Loktanella sp. M215: one gene and its partner. The protein of the gene in region 1 binds, or shares a complex with, the protein of each later gene. Links are inferred from orthologs where the notes say so. Each region holds a gene or a part of one and is shown on either strand. Other genes may lie near its edges.

Evidence for each region.
Region 2: the proteins of carB (region 1) and carA are in contact, whole or in part, in a solved structure (PDB 1KEE), measured with the Escherichia coli proteins. The link is inferred for Loktanella sp. M215 from one-to-one orthologs.

What each region holds. Positions count from the first base shown.
Region 1 is NZ_WMEA01000001.1:3,673,468-3,683,975, reverse strand. Bases 6,620-10,508 are described here. They hold carB (carbamoyl-phosphate synthase large subunit), read right to left. Parts: upstream 10,153-10,508; coding sequence 6,820-10,152; downstream 6,620-6,819. Other genes in these bases: aspS (aspartate--tRNA ligase), read left to right, coding at 10,352-10,508; GLR48_RS18060 (hypothetical protein), read right to left, coding at 6,620-6,737. Outside these bases: proC (pyrroline-5-carboxylate reductase), read left to right, coding at 1-479; GLR48_RS18100 (tRNA-binding protein), read left to right, coding at 472-810; GLR48_RS18095 (2-hydroxyacid dehydrogenase), read left to right, coding at 807-1,763; GLR48_RS18090 (cytochrome b), read right to left, coding at 1,760-2,248; GLR48_RS18085 (thymidine kinase), read right to left, coding at 2,295-2,891; arsenical resistance protein ArsH, read left to right, coding at 2,998-3,699; GLR48_RS18075 (aldo/keto reductase), read left to right, coding at 3,763-4,593; GLR48_RS18070 (beta-ketoacyl-ACP synthase III), read right to left, coding at 4,612-5,730; GLR48_RS18065 (DUF805 domain-containing protein), read left to right, coding at 5,872-6,459; more of GLR48_RS18060, read right to left, coding at 6,462-6,619. UniProt on the Escherichia coli protein: Large subunit of the glutamine-dependent carbamoyl phosphate synthetase (CPSase).
Region 2 is NZ_WMEA01000001.1:3,446,611-3,456,046, forward strand. What follows is about bases 3,028-5,844. They hold carA (glutamine-hydrolyzing carbamoyl-phosphate synthase small subunit), read left to right. Parts: upstream 3,028-3,762; coding sequence 3,763-4,926; downstream 4,927-5,844. Other genes in these bases: GLR48_RS16955 (GatB/YqeY domain-containing protein), read right to left, coding at 3,114-3,578; GLR48_RS16965 (glycosyltransferase family 2 protein), read left to right, coding at 4,994-5,844. Outside these bases: ctaD (cytochrome c oxidase subunit I), read left to right, coding at 1-1,665; GLR48_RS16945 (GNAT family N-acetyltransferase), read right to left, coding at 1,847-2,293; GLR48_RS16950 (DUF2244 domain-containing protein), read left to right, coding at 2,454-2,942; more of GLR48_RS16965, read left to right, coding at 5,845-6,901; GLR48_RS16970 (GntR family transcriptional regulator), read right to left, coding at 6,855-7,508; GLR48_RS16975 (FAD-dependent monooxygenase), read left to right, coding at 7,599-8,807; GLR48_RS16980 (aminotransferase class V-fold PLP-dependent enzyme), read right to left, coding at 8,804-9,436. UniProt on the Escherichia coli protein: Small subunit of the glutamine-dependent carbamoyl phosphate synthetase (CPSase).

The DNA of each region.
Region 1 (10,508 bases):
CCGTCGTGCGGACGATGCCGAACACGCCTGCGGCCATCGGGCGGGGTATTTCGGCGCTGATTGGCAACGCCGCCGCGACCGAGGCGCATCTGGCCCTGGCCGAGGCGCTGATGGGGGCGGTGGGCCAGACGGTGCGGCTGGAGGAGGAATCCCAGATGGATGCCGTGACCGCCGTAAGCGGGTCGGGCCCGGCCTATGTCTTTCACCTGATCGAGACACTTGCCGCGGCTGGGGTGGAGCAGGGGCTGGCGCCGGACCTGGCCATGGCGCTGGCCAAGGCGACCGTCGGCGGCGCAGGGCAACTGGCCGAAGACAGCCCCGAGGACCCCGCCCAGCTCCGCCGCAACGTGACCAGCCCGAATGGGACCACGCAGGCCGCGCTGGAGGTGCTGATGGATGCTGCGACCGGATTCCCGCCGCTTTTGACCCGCGCCGTGACAGCCGCGGCCACACGCAGCCGGGAGCTTGCACGTGACTGAGATCTCATTCGACGACTTCATGAAGGTTGACGTCCGGGTTGGGCGCGTCACGCGGGCCGAACCCTATCCCGAGGCCCGCAAGCCCGCGATCAAGCTTTGGATCGATTTTGGTGGCGAGATCGGAGAGCGCAAGACCAGCGCGCAACTGACGGTCCACTATACGCCGGACACGCTGGTGGGGCGGATGGTCTGCGCCGTGGTGAACTTTCCGCCGCGCCAGATCGGCAAGTTCATGTCAGAGGTTCTGGTTCTGGGGATGCCGGATGCCGAAGGTGCGGTCGTTCTGGTGACGCCGGATCAGGACGTTCCTGCCGGAGGGCGCTTGCATTGAAACGTCTTCTGTTGACCCGAACCTTTCCGGACGCGACGATTGCCGCCGCGCGTGCCATATTCGATGTGACCTTGCGCGACAGCACTGTGGGGCTGACCGCGGCCGAGGCGGCGGAGGCGATGCAGCACCACGATGCGATTCTGTGCACGCTGGGCGACGCCTTCACCGCCGAGGCTTTTGCCACGAATCATCTGCGCTGCGGCATGATCGCGAGTTTTGGCGTCGGCCATAACCACATCGACCTTGCTGCGGCGCAACGGGCGGGTGTTCAGGTGTCGAACACGCCCGATGTCGTGACCGATGCCACCGCTGACATTGCGATGACGCTGATCCTGATGGCGGCCCGGCGGGCGGGCGAGGGCGAGCGTCTGGTCCGTGCGGGCGGCTGGACCGGTTGGCATCCGACGCAGATGCTGGGCGCGCATGTCACGGGCAAGCGGCTGGGGATCATCGGCATGGGCCGGATCGGGCAGGCGGTCGCGCGGCGGGCGCACTACGGTTTCGATATGAAGGTGATCTATTTCAATCGCTCGGAAAAGGACGTCGATGTGCCGTCCCGTCAGGTGCCCGATCTGCACAGCCTGATGAGCCAGTCCGACGTGGTCGTGGTGACGGTCCCCGGCGGAGGTGACAACGCGCATCTGATTGATGCCGCGGCGCTGGCACAACTGGACGATGGTGCGATCTTCGTGAACGTGGCGCGGGGTGACGTGGTGGACGAGGGCGCCTTGATCGCGGAACTGACGCGCGGTCGGATAAGGGCAGGGCTGGACGTCTATGCGCACGAACCAAGTGTTCCCGCGGCTTTGACCACATTGGAAAATGTCGTGTTGCTGCCGCACCTTGGCACGGCAGCGCTGGAGGTTCGGGAGGCCATGGGCCAGATGGCGCTGGACAATGTCATCGCCTGGGCTGCGGGCCAACGGCCGCCGCAGGCGCTGTGGATGCCCTAGCGGGGCAACATTCGCCGCAGGACCGCTTTGTCATCGGCGATGAAGTGATGATAGATCGCGCCCAAGATATGCAGGGCGATCAGCGCCAGCAGCACCTTGCCGGCTATGTCGTGAACACCCGCCAGTGAATCTGACGGGATGAACCACGCCAGCGCGCCCACAATGGGCATGCCAATCAGGATCGCGTAGAACAGCCAGTGCGTTGCGCGACTGACGGTCTGGATCACGCTCGCCGATTCGGGTGGCGGCGGGATATCCGTCGTCAGACGCAGGCCGAGGCGCCACAACATCAGGACTCCGATGGTCGCCCCCAACAGCGCATGAAAGATTGCGCCTGTGGTCCAGCCGGTCCCGATTTCGATGTTTTCGAGCTTGGCGTCGAACGCCGCGCCCATATTGTCTGCAAAGACAATCTGGATCGCCACCGCCACGGCCATCAGCCAGTGCAGCATCATGTGGGGAGCGGTGTATTTCGTGGATGACATGGGCTGTTCCTGACGGGCGAACACACTCTGCCCGCAGGTTCAAACGCTAGAGCAGGCGGTCCGGTTCCGCCCCCTCCATCGCCGCGCGCCAGTGTCTGCGGCACAGCGAGACATAGCGGTCGTTTCCGCCGACCTGCACCTGATCGCCCGCCTGCACCACGCGCCCCTGCGCGTCGCGGCGCACGACCATGGTAGCCTTGCGTCCGCAATGGCAGATCGTGCGGACCTCTCGCATTTCATCCGCCAGCGCCAGCAGTGTGGCAGAGCCGGGAAAGAGCTGCCCCTGAAAATCGACCCGCAGGCCGAAGCACATGACCGGCACGTCCAGATCGTCGACGACGCGGGCCAGTTGCCAGACCTGATCTGGGTCCAGAAACTGCGCCTCGTCCACGAAGATGCAGGCGCAGGGGGTTTTCAGGCGCCGTTCGATCATCGTGTAAAGGTTGTCGCCGGGGGCATAGGTGTCGGCGGGCTGGGCGATGCCGATGCGGCTGGCGATCCGGCCCTGTCCCGCGCGCGTGTCCAGCCGGGCGGTCATCAGATAGGTCTGCATCCCGCGTTCGACATAGTTGTGGCTGGCCTGCAGCAGCACGGTCGATTTGCCCGCGTTCATCGTGGAATAATTGAAATAGAGTTTTGCCATGGCTGGGGTGATAGCGGCGACCATACGGGGTTTGCAAGAACCGGCGTGCTGACATCTCCTGCGGCTTTGGCTATGCGGTCACGGACTCTTGCCAAGGACGCGCCCCATGACCGAAGACATGCCGAACCTGCTCGCTGATCAACTGCATCCTATCGACCCCGATGACTATGCGGCACCGGGCGATCCGCGCCATCCCCCGCGCATTCTGATCCTGACCGGATCGCTGCGCCCCGTCAGCTATTCCCGCCTGACGGCAGAGGAGGGCGCCCGTGTGTTGCGTGCACTCGGGTGCGAGGTGCGCACCTTCGATCCCACCGGCCTGCCGCTACCGGACGAGGCGAACACGGACCACCCCAAGGTGCGCGAATTGCGCGACCTGGCGCTGTGGTGCGAAGGCATGGTCTGGTCCAGTCCGGAACGACACGGCGCCATGACGGCGGTGATGAAGGCGCAGATCGACTGGATCCCGTTGGCCCCCATTGGCGGCATCAGGCCCACCCAAGGTAAGACGCTGGCCTTGATGCAGGTCTGCGGCGGATCGCAATCCTTCAACACGGTCAACCAGATGCGGATCCTCGGACGCTGGATGCGGATGGTGACGATCCCGAACCAGTCGTCGGTCCCGATGGCCTTCAAGCAGTTCGCGGACGGGCGCATGCTGCCCGGTCCCCTCTACAACCGCATCGTCGACGTGATGGAGGAACTGGTCCGTTTTACCTGGCTGACCCGTGGCCGCCCGCAACTGACCGACCGCTATTCGGAACGGGTGGAAACGCTGGAGGATGTCCACAAACGCGTGACCTCCTGACGGGGAACATGTGCCGGTCCGACCTGTTGTGTCCCGCAGATGACAAGAACAGGAGACATGCAGATGTCCGACATTCCCACCAAGACTTTCACCGACGGTCACTCCATCCCGGCCTTCGGCCTCGGGATCTGGCAGGTGCCGCAAGAGGAGACGGCCCGCGTCGTGCGCGAAAGCATCAACATGGGCTATCCGCTGATCGACGGCGCCGCCGCCTACAAGAATGAAGAGCAGTTGGGCGAGGGTATCCGGTCGTCGGACACATCGCGCGACGACCTCTTCATCACGTCGAAGGTCTGGAACGACGGCATGGATTACGATGCGGTGCGCCGCGCCGTGGGCGAGAGCTTGAAGCGGATCGGCCTGGAAAAGCTCGACCTGATGCTGATCCACTGGCCCTTTCCAAAGCAGGACGCCTATGTCGACGCATGGAAGGCGCTGATCGCCGCGCGTGACGACGGGGAAGTCACATCCATCGGCGTGTGCAATTTCCACGATGCGCACCTGAAGCGGATCATCGACGAGACGGGAGAGGCGCCCGTGCTGAACCAGATCGAAGTGAACCCGATGCTGCAGCAGGCCAAGATGCTGAAGGTCAACGCCGCCCATGACGTCGTGACGCAAAGCTGGTCGCCGCTGGGCAATGCACGGTCCTTCGATGCGGACCCGATCAAGGCGGTGGCAGAGCGCACCGGCAAGACCGCACCGCAGGTCATCCTGCGCTGGCACCTGCAGCGCGGCAACGCCGTGATCGCCCGATCGACCAAGACCGACCACCTGAAGGCGAACATGGCGATCTTCGATTTCGAGATCACGCAGGCCGAAATGGATGCGATCACCAAGCTGGATCAGGGCGAGCGCACCGGTCCCGACCCCGAGACGTTCAACGGCATGTAACGACGCGGTCGGGCGGGGTCAGACCCGCTCGACCACCACAGACCCCACCGAATACCCTGCGCCGAACGAACAGATGATCCCCAGATCGCCCGGCTGCAGATCGTCCGAATGTTGCGCAAAGGCGATGATCGACCCGGCAGAGGATGTATTGGCGTAGTCCTGCAGGATGTTCGGCTGCTCGCCCTGTTCAGGGTCGCGGCCCAGCACCTTTTTCCCGATATAGTCGTTCATCGCCTTGTTGGCCTGATGCAGCCAAAGGCGCTTCAGATCCTCGGCGGCGATCCCCTCGGCCTCCATATGGTCGGCCATGTGCTGGCTGACCATCGGCAGGACCTCTTTGAACACCTTGCGCCCGTTCTGCATGAACTGCATGTCGCGGCGGTCTTCCATCTGGTCGCGCGTACGACGCATGAAGCCCGCATTGTTGCGGATGTTGTTGCTGAACTGCGTGGCGCACCGCGTTGATCTGATGACGAAATGATCGCCGGCAGCGTCGTCGGCCCGCTGTAGCACCGTCGCCGTCGCGACATCGCCAAAGATGAAATGACAGTCCCGGTCGCGCCATTCCAGATGGGCGCTGGTGATCTCGGGGTTCACCACCACCGCCGTCCGCACCGATCCGGTGCGGATCATGTCGGCGGCGGTCTGGATGCCGAAGGTGGCCGATGAACAGGCGACATTCATGTCAAAGGCAAAGCCGCCCGCGCCGATCAATTGCTGGATTTCCACGGCCACTGCGGGGTAGGCGCGTTCGATGTTTGACGCGGCGCAGATCACCAGATCGACCTGATCCCCGGTGATCCCCGCCTGCGCCAAGGCGGTGTTGATCGCATCGACACCCGTTTCTGCCATCAGGCTCGGCTCGTCGTCGCTGCGCGCGCGAAAGTGCGGATACATGCGTGTAGGATCAAGCACGCCGGTCTTGTCGATCACGTGCCGCTGCTCGATCCCCGACGCCGCGACGATGAAATCGACCGAGGAATGGGGCTTTGCAGCGATTTCTCCGGCCGCGATCGCGTCCGCGTGCTCGGCATTGTAAAGGTCGGCATAGGCGTTGAACGCCGCGACGAGTTCGGCGTTGGTGATGACCTGTTCGGGGGTAAAGACCCCGGTGCCGGTGATGGCTGCACGATACATGAAAAGCCCCCTTGGATCGTGGCATTATTGCCGGTGATCGGCGGTGAAGTCCATCAGCCCTGCGACGGGTGCAGCAAGGTCACTTTACAGCGGCCGCGCAAGTGCGGCAGCCTGCCGCTGACGGACCAGAAGGAAGATCGCATGGCACAGTGGTATTACGTGAACGCAGGCGTCGAGACGGGACCGATCGACAAGGCGGCCTTCGCGGACCTCGTGCAGCGTGGCGTTGTCGGGTCCCATACGCTGGTCTGGACCGACACGCTGGAACACTGGGAACCGGCCCACCGGCATATCGACGGCGTGACGCCCCCCCGGCCCGATGTGCCGACGTCGCCCGCCTATGCGCCCGCTGATGATTCCGCCGAGGATTACCGACGGAAATCAGGGCTTGGCGATGCGTTCCGCCAGTTCTTTCACCGCTACGCGCAGTTCGGCGGGCGCAGCAATCGTGGCGCGTTCTGGTTCTGGCAACTCGACAACTTTCTGATCGGACTGGCGTTGGGGATCGTGGATGCAGCACTTTTCGGGTCCAACGGCGCCAGTCTCCTTGACGGGCTGTGGGTACTGGTGACGATCATCCCGTCCTTCGCGCTGAGCGCGCGGCGCCTGCATGACATCGACAAGTCGGGATGGTGGATCCTGCTGAGCTTCATCCCCCTGATCGGCTGGATCGTCCTGCTGGTCTGGTATTGCCGCGCACCTGACCCGCAGCCCAACCGCTTTGGCTGACCTTAGCGGCGTGGCACGGAGTACAGAACGTAGCCCGCAATCCGCGCGACCTCGACCCCGTCGGTGTCGATGGCAAAGACGCCGAGGTTTTCCATGTCCGCCGGACAGGCGACAAGGTCCGCAGCATCGTCGAGGTAATTCGCCGTCGCCGGTGTCTCGAACGCAAGCCGGCACTGATCACCGTCGGCGCGATAGCCGGTGGGGGAAAGGGTCAGGCTGGCGGGCGGTGGCGGGGCGGCGCAGGCGGCCAGCATCAGGCAGGGCAGCAGGTATTTCATGGGAAACCTCCAACAATGTCGGCGTCACCATAGCACGATTCGGTCGAAAATGCGCGGGGCCGTCAGCCGGCCCCGCTGACCCTCAGCCCTGCAGCGACCGCACGTCGATGGCGCCGTTCGCCCGTTCCTGCATCGCCATCACGGCAGCCTGTGCGGCGGCGGCGGTGGTGAAATAGGGGATCTTGTCGTTCAGGGCGACGGCGCGGATCTCTCGGCTGTCGTCCACGGCCTGCGCGCCTTCGGTGGTGTTCAGGACCAGTGCGATATGGCCATCCTTCAGGCGGTCCACGATGGTCAGTCCGCCCTCGTAGACCTTATTGACGGTCGTGTGCGGGATGTCGTGGCTGGTCAGCCAGGCCGCCGTACCGCGTGTCGCGGTGATGGTCAGGCCAAGGTCGATCAGCCCGCGCGCGGCGGTGGCCATCAGATCGGTCTTGTCGTCGTCGCGGATCGACACGAAGACGCAGCCTTCTTCCGGCAGGATCGTGCCTGCACCCATCTGCGCCTTGAGGAAGGCGCGGGCAAAGTTGCGGTCCCAGCCCATGACTTCACCGGTTGACCGCATTTCCGGGCCAAGGATCGTATCCACGCCGGGAAAGCGGGCGAAGGGTAGCACGGCCTCTTTCACGCTGAACCAAGGCGTTTTCGGGTCGGCCAAGGTGAAGGCATCGCCCAGCGGCAGCACGTCCATCGGGTTCTCTGTCTCGGGGTAGGGCGCGCGCAGCGGGAAGTTCGACAGCGGCTCACCCGCCATGAGGCGCGCGGCGATCGAGGCGATGGCGGAGTCCGTGGCCTTGGCGACGAAGGGCACGGTGCGGGAGGCGCGAGGGTTCACCTCGATCAGGTAGACCTCCTCGTCCTTGACCGCGAACTGGACGTTCATCAGGCCGACGACATGCAGCGCGAGGGCCAGCTTTTCCGTCTGCGACCGGATTTCCGCAATCATCGCGTCGGACAGGGAATAGGGCGGCAGCGAACAGGCGGAGTCGCCCGAATGGACGCCCGCTTCCTCGATATGCTGCATGATGCCCGCGACATGGGTATTTTCGCCGTCGCAGAGGCAGTCGACGTCGACCTCGACAGCGCCAGACAGGTAGCTGTCCAGCAGGACCGGGCTTTTGCCAGACACGACCACGGCGTCAGAGATGTAGCGTTCCAGCTGCGCCTGATCGCGCACGATTTCCATCGCGCGGCCGCCAAGGACGTAGGACGGGCGGATCACCAGCGGGAAGCCGATGCTGGCTGCGATATCGAAGGCCTGCTGATCGGTCGAGGCGATGCCGTTGACCGGCTGCTTGAGCCCCAGACGGTTGACGAGGTCCTGAAACCGCTCGCGGTCCTCGGCCAGGTCGATGGCGTCGGGGGTGGTGCCAAGGATCGGGATACCGGCCTCTTGCAGGGCATTCGCCAGCTTCAGCGGGGTCTGGCCGCCGAACTGGACGATGACGCCGTGCAGGGTGCCGTTGTCCTGTTCGACGCGCAGGATTTCCATGACGTGTTCGAAGGTCAGCGGTTCGAAGTAGAGGCGATCCGAGGTGTCGTAGTCGGTCGACACGGTTTCCGGATTGCAGTTGATCATGATGGTTTCATAGCCTGCGTCCGACAGCGCATAGCAGGCGTGGCAGCAGCAGTAATCGAACTCGATGCCTTGCCCGATCCGGTTCGGACCGCCGCCAAGGATCACGACCTTGTTGCGGTTACTGGGCCGCGCTTCGCACTCGACCTCTCCCATGACGGGGGATTCGTAGGTGGAATACATGTAGGGCGTCTGCGCTTCGAACTCGGCACCGCAGGTGTCGATCCGCTTGAACACAGCGATGACGCCGGCGTTGATCCGGGTCTTGCGGATGTGTGCTTCGGTCTGGCCCGTGAGGGTGGCGAGGCGGGCATCGGTGAAGCCCATCATCTTGAGCTTGCGCAGGCCGTGTTCGGTCGTGGGCAGGCCTTCTGCCCGCACCACGGCCTCGGCGTCCACGATCTCGCGGATGCGGGCAAGGAACCAGGGGTCGTACATCGTGACGGCGTGGATGTCGTCATCGGGCAGACCGTGGCGCATGGCCTGTGCGATGACGCGGATGCGGTCTGGGGTCTGTTTCGCCAGCGCCTTGGTGATCGCGGCGGCATCGGGGGCACCGGGGATGGTGATCTCGTCAAAGCCGGTCAGGCCGGTTTCCAGCGACGCCAGCGCCTTTTGCATGGATTCGTGGATCGTGCGGCCAATGGCCATCGCCTCTCCGACCGACTTCATCGCGGTGGTTAGGTGTGGCTCGGACCCTGCGAATTTCTCGAAGGCGAAGCGGGGGATCTTGGTGACGACGTAGTCGATCGTCGGCTCGAAGGACGCGGGTGTCACGCCGGTGATGTCGTTGTCCAACTCATCCAGCGTGTAGCCGACCGCCAGTTTCGCCGCGATCTTGGCGATGGGGAAACCGGTCGCCTTGGAGGCCAGGGCCGAGGAGCGGGACACGCGGGGGTTCATCTCGATCACGACCATGCGGCCGTCGGCGGGATTGATCGCCCATTGCACGTTGGATCCGCCGGTTTCCACGCCGATTTCGCGCAGGACCGCGATCGACTGGTTGCGCATGACCTGGTATTCCTTGTCGGTCAGCGTCAGGGCCGGGGCCACGGTGATCGAATCGCCGGTGTGCACGCCCATCGGATCGACGTTCTCGATCGCGCAGACGATGATCGCGTTGTCGGCCTTGTCCCGGACGACCTCCATCTCGAACTCTTTCCAGCCGAGCAGGGATTCGTCGACGAGGATCTGCGCCATTGGGGACGCTTCCATGCCCGAGCGGCAATAGTATTCGTATTGCTCGCGGTTGTAGGCCACGCCGCCACCTGTCCCGCCAAGGGTAAAGGCCGGGCGGATGATCGCGGGCAGGCCCACGTATTCGATGGCGTCGATGGCCAGTTGCAGGCCAGCCTTGATATCGAACTTGCCGTTCTCTTTCTTGGGCGCAGTGATGATCGTGGCCTTGGGGTTTTCGATCCCCAGCCGGTCCATCGCCTCGCGGAACAGCCCGCGATCCTCGGCCATCTCGATGGCCTCGCGCTTGGCGCCGATCATTTCGACCCCGAACTTTTCAAGGACACCCATGTCGGCCAGCGCGAGAGAGGTGTTCAGGCCCGTCTGGCCGCCCATCGTGGGCAGCAGCGCGTCGGGTCGTTCCTTTTCGATGATCTTCGCCACGATCTCTGGCGTGATCGGTTCGATGTAGGTGGCGTCGGCCAGCCCCGGATCGGTCATGATCGTCGCGGGGTTGGAGTTGACGAGGATGACGCGGTAGCCTTCCTCGCGCAGGGCCTTGCAGGCCTGGGCGCCGGAGTAATCGAACTCGCAGGCTTGCCCGATCACGATGGGCCCCGCACCGATGATCATGATCGACTTGATATCATCACGTTTTGGCATGGCGGCCCCCAGGTTTTTGCAAATTCTCCGCCTTATAGAAGTGTCGGAACCGGGTGCAAGGGGCGAGTGCGCCTTTGTGCCAAAGGCGCAGCCTCCGGCGGGAGTATTTGGAAAAAAGCGAGGAGGGGGCCGCGCGCTTGACTTATGGGGGGCAAAGAGGTGAAACGGCGCGACCCACTCTGACCCGAGGACCACGTTCATGCATGCCTACCGCACACAGACCTGCGCCGATCTGACCGCCGCCGATGTCGGAAAGACCGTGCGTCTGTCCGGCTGGGTCCACCGGGTCCGCGACCACGGTGGCATCCTGTTCATCGACCTGCGCGACACCTACGGCATCACGCAACTGCTGTGCG
Region 2 (9,436 bases), 220 kb from region 1 along the record:
GCCGCCATCCACGGCCATGACCATCACGACGAGCGGGGATTTTTCACCCGCTGGTTCATGTCCACCAACCACAAGGACATCGGTGTCCTGTATCTGTTCACCGCAGGCCTTGTCGGCTTCATCTCGGTGGCCCTGACCGTCTTCATGCGGGTCGAGCTGATGGAACCCGGCGTCCAGCACATGTGCATGGAAGGCGCGCGCATCTTCACCGATGCAGCGTCCCCCTGCACGCCCAACGGGCACCTCTGGAACGTGCTGATCACCTACCACGGCATCCTGATGATGTTCTTCGTGGTCATCCCGGCCCTGTTCGGCGGCTTCGGCAACTACTTCATGCCGCTGCAGATCGGCGCCCCGGACATGGCGTTCCCACGGATGAACAACCTGTCCTACTGGATGTATGTGGCCGGCACCGCGCTGGGCGTCGCGTCCATGCTCGCCCCCGGTGGCGGTGGTCAGGCCGGTTCCGGCGTGGGCTGGGTCATGTACCCGCCGCTCTCCACGTCCGAAGGCGGCATGTCCATGGACCTCGCGATCTTCGCCGTCCACCTCTCGGGTGCCTCTTCGATCCTGGGTGCGATCAACATGATCACGACCTTCCTGAACATGCGCGCGCCTGGCATGACCATGCACAAGGTGCCGCTCTTCGCCTGGTCGATCTTCGTAACCGCATGGCTGATCCTGCTGGCGCTGCCGGTTCTGGCCGGTGCCATCACCATGCTGCTGATGGACCGCAACTTCGGCACCACCTTCTTCCAGCCCGAAGGTGGCGGCGACCCGATCCTCTACCAGCACATCCTGTGGTTCTTCGGTCACCCCGAGGTCTACATCATCATCATCCCCGGCTTCGGCATCATCAGCCACGTCATCGCGACGTTCAGCAAGAAGCCGATCTTCGGCTACCTGCCGATGGTCTATGCAATGGTCGCGATCGGTGTTCTGGGCTTCGTCGTCTGGGCGCACCACATGTACACGGTCGGTCTGTCGCTGACGCAGCAGTCCTACTTCATGATGGCGACGATGGTCATCGCGGTCCCCACGGGCGTCAAAATCTTTAGTTGGATCGCGACGATGTGGGGTGGCTCGGTAGAGTTCAAGACCCCGATGCTCTGGGCGATGGGCTTCTTGTTTCTGTTCACCGTCGGTGGCGTCACCGGCATCGTGCTCAGCCAAGCCGGCATCGACCGCGTCTATCACGACACCTACTACGTCGTGGCGCACTTCCACTACGTGATGTCCCTGGGTGCCGTCTTCGCGATCTTCGCAGGCATCTACTTCTACCTGCCCAAGATGTCGGGCCGCATGTATCCCGAATGGGCCGGCAAGGTCCACTTCTGGGCCATGTTCATCGGCGCGAACATCACCTTCTTCCCGCAGCACTTCCTTGGTCGTCAGGGCATGCCCCGTCGCTACATCGACTACCCGGAAGCCTTCGCCACTTGGAACTACGTCTCGTCGCTGGGGGCCTTCCTGTCCTTCGCCTCGTTCCTGTTCTTCATCGGCGTGCTGTTCTGGACCCTGTTCCGTGGTGCAAAAGTCACCGTGAACAACCCCTGGAACGAATGGGCCGACACACTGGAATGGACCCTGCCCTGCCCGCCGCCCGAGCATACGTTCGAGCAGCTTCCCAAGCGGAGCGACTGGGACAAGGGCCACGCCCACTAAATCCCGCCACACAACGAAAAAGGCACCGGAGCGATCCGGGGCCTTTTTTCATGGCTTCGGCGTTGTAATCGCGCCAGCGCTTCACCCGCCGACACTCCGACGCCTCAGCTTCGGCGCACCACGCACCACAAAAGTCTGAAGACCCCGTTGCCGCATCGCCCGTTTTCCCCGCGGATAAGGGTCACAGCTTGATGTCGTAGGTCACCCAATGCGTCCGCGCCGCGACCCGGTCATAGACCCCGCGCGCACGGTAGTTATCCTCGGCCGTGATCCAGCGGATCACCGTCCATCCCCGCGCCATGCCGATCCCGCGCAGCGCCGCGATCAGCTCATCCGCCGCCCCGCTACCCCGCACGTCAGGGTCAACGAAGAGGTCATCCAGAAACCCGCCCGTGCTGGCCGACAGGGGCCGCGCAAAGGCGCGGTAATGCGCCAGACCGATCACCGTGCCATCCGCGGCACAGGCCACCAGCCCTTCGGTTGCGTGACCCGCATCCATCAGCCAGCCCCAGACCCTGTCCCGCATCACCGCCGTCTGGTCGACGCGGTAAAAGGCGGCATAGCCTGCATAAAGCTTGTCCCACACCCCCCGGTCGGCAGCCGTCACAGCCCGAATTGTCACCGTCATTTCCAACCTCCCTGTACGCGCACATCGCATCCATGACACGTCCGCCGTCACCTGACCAAGAAAAATCCCACCGGAGGCATCCTGACCCTCGCAAAGCCGCACCGCCACCGCGACCAAGCGGCACAGTTGCCAGCCGCAACCGTCCTGCTAAAACAGCCTCATGCCCTACGAATGGTCCCCAGAACCCCCACACGCCGACCCGGACTGGAGCCTCGCGCTCTGGCCCTACCGGTCCTTGCTGCGGCGCGATTTCGTGCTGTTCATGGGGGCTACGGCGGCCATCATCCTGCTGCCCTTGCTGACCGTGCTGGGCTCGGTCGTGCTCTGGGCGCTGCTGCCGTTCTTCGCCGCGATGTTTGGCGGTCTCTGGTACGCGCTGAACGTCAGCTACCGGCGCGGCGAGGTCCTGGAGGAGCTGCGCGTCACCGCTGACACCGCCTATCTGGTGCGCCACAATCCCAAGGGGCCACGGCAGGACTGGCGCGCGAACCGCTACTGGGTCAGCGTTCATCTGCACCCCAAGGGCGGCCCTGTCGAAAACTACATCACCCTGCGGGGCGGCGACCGCGAGGTCGAGATCGGCGCCTTCCTCGACGCCGCCGAACGCCTCGCCCTCTACGACGACCTCAAGCGCGCCCTGCGCGGCTGACGGTGACACACAGCCTTCGACATCAGGCCAGCGATGCCCTGTGACGGATCCAGTGACGGGCCGTCCCAGCCCGCGCGAACCTGCAGACCTTCTTCTGGTCGCAAATACTTCGGGGTCCGGGGCAGCGCCCCGAAAAGGGGTGGGCGGGCGGGCCCGTCCACCCCGTCACAATCAGCCCAGACGGTCCTTGACCATCGGCCCGACCCGGCCAAAGTCCATCTGCCCGGTGTATTTGTCCTTCAGCACGGCCATGACGCGGCCCATGTCACGAATGCTGTCGGCCCCGGTCTCGGCGATCGCTGCATCGACGGCGGCGGCAGTTTCGTCGGCGTCCAGCTGGCGCGGCAGGAACTCCTCGACCACCTTGATCTCCGACAGCTCCTTTTCGGCCAACTCCAGACGGCCGCCCTCCTCGTAGGCGCGCGCGCTTTCCTGCCGCTGCTTGACCATGCGGCCCAGGATCGACAGCACTTCGGCACTGTCGACCACCGCCCCGTCTTCGGCGCCGGTGCCACGCAGGGCGATGTCACGGTCCTTGATCGCGGCGTTGATCAGCCGCAGGGTGGACAGACGATCCGCCTCGCGGGCCTTCATCGCATCCTTGAGTGCTGCGGAAAGTCGCTGTCGCACGTCCATGTCAGTGGTTCCATTCCTAAGATCGGCGCAACATAGGGCTGCGGTCCGGCCCTGACAAGCGCTGCCGACGCGGCGTCACGGCCCACCCCTTGACCCCGCCCCGCAGCCTGCGTAGGACAGGCCGAATTTGCGCGCCCGCGCCTGCCCGCGCCCGCCCGCCAGCGCCTGCCGAAGGGGACCCCGGATGACCATCACCGATACCGCGAAGCCCACTGCCTGCCTCGCCCTTGCGGACGGCACCGTGTTCTACGGCCGTGGCTTCGGCGCCACGGGCCAGACCACCGCGGAACTCTGCTTCAACACCGCGATGACCGGCTATCAGGAAATCATGACCGACCCCTCCTACGCGGGTCAGGTCGTCACCTTCACCTTCCCCCACATCGGCAACACCGGCGTCAACGCCGAGGATGACGAGACCGCCGATCCCGTCGCTGCGGGCATGATCGTGAAATGGGACCCGACCGAGGCGTCGAACTGGCGCGCCACCGAAGAGCTGACGACATGGCTCGCGCGCCGCGGCCGGATCGGCATGGGCGGCATCGACACCCGTCGCCTGACCCGCGCGATCCGCCAGCAGGGCGCACCCCACGTGGCCCTCGCCCACGATCCCGACGGCAACTTCGACATCGCGGCCCTCGTCGCCGCCGCGCGCGGCTTTGCGGGCCTCGTCGGTCTCGATCTGGCCAAGGACGTGACCTGCGCTCAAAGCTACCGCTGGAACGAGATGCGCTGGGCCTGGCCCGACGGCTACCCGATCCAGGGCGCGCCCAAGCACAAAGTCGTCGCCATCGACTACGGCGCCAAGCGCAACATCCTGCGCTGCCTCGCCTCTGCCGGCTGCGATGTGACGGTGCTGCCCGCATCGGCCACGGCCGAGGATGTGCTGGCCCTGAATCCCGACGGCGTCTTCCTGTCCAACGGTCCCGGCGATCCTGCGGCCACCGGCGTTTACGCCGTGCCGATGATCAAGGGTGTGCTGGAACGGGCCGATCTGCCGGTCTTCGGCATCTGCCTCGGTCACCAGATGCTGGCCCTCGCCTTGGGCGCGCAGACGATCAAGATGAACCACGGCCACCACGGCGCCAACCATCCGGTCAAGGACATGACCACTGGCAAGGTCGAGATCACGTCGATGAACCACGGCTTTACCGTCGACAGCCAGACCCTGCCGGCCGGGGTCACGGAAACCCACGTAAGCCTCTTCGACGGGTCGAACTGCGGGATCGCACTCGCGGACCGGCCGGTCTTCTCGGTCCAGTATCACCCCGAGGCAAGCCCCGGCCCGCAGGACAGCTACTACCTGTTCGAACGCTTTGCCGACGCCATGCAAGCCCGCAAGATGAACTGAGCCGGGACCGCCTTAACGACTTCTTAACCACCGTCTGCCCTTATGGGACCGCAACACAGGCGGACCCATGACGATTTTTGCGCCAGGCTTTTCCATGGCGGATCTGGATGCCCCCCTGCCGGAGGATCCGGCGGGTCTGCTGCAAAGGCTCGTGCAGGACGGCTACGTCACTGCGGCGCAGGCACAGGCGGCACAAGAGATCGCCGCGCGTGAAAACCTGACCGTGCTGGGTGTGCTGCAGACCCGGTTCAGCTTGTCCCAGCGCAGTCTGGCGCTGGTGCAGAACGCCACATTGTCTGCCCGCATGATCGATCCCATGATCGACGCACCGGACCGCGCCCTCGTGCAGACCTTTGGCGCGGCGCAGGCGATGGCCGGCGGCGTCCTGCCGTGGCGCAGGATGGGCGACTGCACGCTGATCCTGTCGCCCGATTATGCCCGTTTCCTGCGTCAGCAACCGGCGCTGACCGCCGCACTCGGACCCGTCCGCATGGGCGTCAGCATGCCTGACCAGATCACGGGTGCGCTGGCACGCGACTTTGGCGCGGACCTTGTCAGGCGGGCCGAAACGCGGTTGCCCGCTGCAGACAGTTGCCGCGACTGGCGGGCCGGGCGCGCGATGGGATGGGTTGTGGTCGCTGCGTTCGCGCTGGTGGCTGCAACCGTGGCCGCCCCGGTCGCTGTCATCACCGCCTTTTCGGCGCTCGCGGTGGTGCTTCTGGTTTTGACCGGCGGGATCAAGGTCGCCGCAGCGCTGTCCGGCCTGCGGACCGACGCGGCACCGTCCGTTGCTTCACCCGACGGGCCCCTGCCAATCATCACCCTGCTGGTGCCGCTCTACCGCGAACGGGCCATCGCCGACCACCTGCTGACTCGGCTGGAAGCACTGGATTACCCCCGCGAACGCCTCGACGTCTGCCTCGTGCTCGAAGACAACGACACCACCACGAAAGAGGCGTTGGGCCGCACCCGCCTGTTGACGTGGATGCGGTCCATCACCGTGCCCGAAGGCACGCTGCGGACCAAGCCACGCGCGCTGAACTACGCGCTCGACTTCGCGCGCGGCAGCATCGTGGGCGTCTACGATGCAGAGGATGCGCCCGCCACCGACCAGCTGCGCATCGTCGCCGCGACCTTTGCCGGCGCCGATCCGCAGGTGGCCTGCCTGCAGGGCGTGCTCGACTATTACAACAGCAGCGCCAACTGGCTGACCCGCTGCTTCACGCTGGAATACGCCAGCTGGTTCCGCGTCGTGCTGCCGGGCTATGCCCGCATGGGCCTTGTCGTGCCGCTGGGCGGCACCACGCTGTTCTTTCGCCGCGACATCCTGGAACGGCTGGGCGGCTGGGACGCCCATAACGTGACAGAGGATGCGGATCTTGGCCTGCGGCTGGCGCGCGCGGGCTACCGGACCGCCTTCATCCCCTCCGTCACCGAGGAAGAGGCGAACGGCCGCTTCTGGCCTTGGGTCAAGCAGCGGTCACGCTGGCTCAAGGGGTACGGCGTCACGTGGTGCGTCCACATGCGCGAACCGCGCGCACTCTGGCGCGATCTGGGGCCGTGGCGGTTCTTTGGCGTGCAGGTGCTGTTTGCGGGCACGCTGTCGCAATTCCTGCTGGCACCGCTGGTCTGGTCGTTCTGGCTGGTCCCCTTCGGGGTGCACCACCCGGCGGCGGACCTGCTGCCGCGCCCGGTCTTCTGGGCCATGGTGGGCCTCTTCATCACCTGCGAACTCGCGAATTTCGCCATCGCCGCCCTTGCCGTGCGACGCGCGGGCAAGGGCTGGCTGATTCCCTGGGCACTGACCCTGCAGCTTTATTTCCCGCTAGGGGCCGTCGCCTGCTACAAAGGGCTGCTAGAACTCACGTGGAAGCCGTTCTACTGGCACAAGACCGCGCACGGCATCCTGTTGCCAAAGCATGCGCCCGCTACTGCGCCGCCTCGACCTTTGCCGCATCCAGTTTCAGACGCGTGACGAAGGCCTCAGAGATATGCGCCCGCAGCGCCGTATCCGCCGCATCGCCGTCACCCGCAGCGATGGCCTCGACGATTCGCTCGTGCTCCCTCAGCGTATCGCCGCCCCGCCCCTTGGCGGAAATCGAGGTCGTGGCCAGCAGGGCCATCGACCGGTGCACCAGATCCAGCTGCTGCACCAGAAACCGGTTGTGCGACGCAAGGTGGATCTGCTTGTGGAACCGCCGGTTCGCGCGGCTCAGCGCCTCGGGGTCGTCCTTCAGCGCTTCGTCGGCGGCCAGCATATCGCGCAGCACGGCGACTTCCTCTGGCGTGGCATGACGGGCCGCCAGCCGGGCGGCCAGCCCCTCCAGCGTGCCGCGCACGACGTAAAGCTCTGCCATCTGCGTGTGGTCGAGGGAGGCCACGATCAGCGACCGCCCGTCGCGGGTCAGCAGGCTTTGCGTCTCCAGCCGCTGCAGCGCCTCGCGCACCGGGGTCCGGCTGACGCCCAGCCGGTCGGCCAGCTCGCTTTCCACCAGCCGGTCGCCGGGCTTGTAGATGTGGCTGTCGATCGCTTCGAGGATCAGCGCATAGGCATCCTTCTGCGGTGTTGCGCGATCTTGCATGGTGTCCCCCTCGGTCTGGCAGCAGCATAGCGGGGGCTGGACGGCACAGGCAAGGATGTCGCAGCCCGCGACCTTTCCGGGCGCCCTGCGATGCCCTATATCCCGGGCATGGACAAAATACAGACAGATCTTCTGATCAGCGGCGGCGGCGTGGCGGGCCTCGCGGCAGCGGTAGCCTTCGGTGCTGCGGGTTTCGACGTCGTCGTGGTGGACCCGGCCCCGCCCGTCACCGATGCCGCAGACCCCGGCGCTGACCTGCGCACCACCGCCTTTCTGCAACCGGCCCAAGGGGTTCTGGACCGTGCCGGGGTGTGGCAGGCACTGTCAGGTCACGCCACGCCGCTCGCGATCATGCGGATCGTGGACGCCGCAAAGGAGACGCCCGTCAGCCGCGACTTCGCCGCCTCCGACATCTCTGACAGGCCCTTCGGGTGGAACCTGCCGAACTGGCTGCTGCGCCGCGTGATGGTCGACCGCATCGGGGCGATGGACAACGTGACCCTGCGCACCGGCACCGGCTTTGCCGCAATGGTCGCGCGCACGGATCAGGCGCTGGTGCGGCTGACCGACGGCACACAGATCGCGGCCCGGCTGGTGATCGGCGCCGACGGCCGCGGATCTCCGGTGCGAGAGGCCGCAAGCATCGGTGTTGCGACGACGCGCTACGGCCAAAAGGCCGTGACCTTTGCCGTGACCCACCCCGGCCCGCACAACGGCGTCTCGACCGAGGTGCATCGCGCGGGCGGCCCGTTCACGCTGGTGCCCCTGCCCGACCACGACGGCCAGCCCTGCTCCTCCGTCGTGTGGATGGATACCGGCCCACGGATCACAACCCTTGCAGCCCTCTCGGACGCGGATTTCACAGCCGCCGCGAACGATCGCAGCGCCGGTGTGAATGGCCCGCTGACACTGGTCGGCCGCCGGTCGGTCTGGCCGATCATCAGCCAGATCGCGGACCGGATCACCGCACCGCGCACGGCACTGGTGGCCGAGGCCGCCCACGTCATGCCGCCCATCGGCGCGCAGGGCCTGAACATGTCGCTGGCCGATATTGCCTGCCTGCTGGACCTTACGGTCGCGAACCCTGACGCGCTGGGATCGCCCGCAATGCTCGCGGCCTATGCCCGCGCCCGCCACGGCGAGATGCGTCTGCGCGTCACCGGCATCGACGCGCTGAATCGCACGTCGATGGCGCAAAGTCCGCTGATCCACGACCTGCGCGCCCTCGGCGTCCGGGCCTTGCACGACGCAAGCCCGGTCCGCCGCCGCCTGATGAAGCTGGGGCTGGGTGCCGCCTAGAGCACGCGGGTAAGCACCGGCAGCAACCGGTCCAGCGTGCCCTGCACGTTATAAAGCTTGTCGAGCCCGAAGAGCCCCAGCCGGAAGGTCATGAAATCGGCAGGCTCGCCCACCTGCAACGGCACGCCTGCAGCAATCTGCATGCCTTCTTTTACGAAGGCCGCACCGGATTTCACCTCCGGATTGTCGGTGTAGCTGACCACGACGCCGGGCGCCTGAAAGCCCTCTGCCGCGACCGACGCGACGCCCATGCCCGTCAGATGTTTCCGCACCGCATTGCCCAACTCCCACTGGGCGGCCTTCAATTTATCAAAGCCGTAATCCCGCGTCTCCTCCATCGTGTCGCGGAAGGCGCGCAGCCCGTCCGTCGGCATCGTGGCATGGTACGCGTGACCGCCATCCTCGTAGGCCTTCATGATCTGGCGCCACTTCTTCAGATCACCGGCAAAACTGTTCGAGGTCGTCGCCTCCAGCCGTTCCGCCGCGCGGTCCGACATCATCACAAGGCCCGCACAGGGTGTCGCCGACCAGCCCTTTTGCGGGGCAGAGATCAGCACGTCGACGCCGGTCGCCTTCATGTCGACCCAGATGCAGCCCGACGCGATGCAATCGAGCACCATGATCGCCCC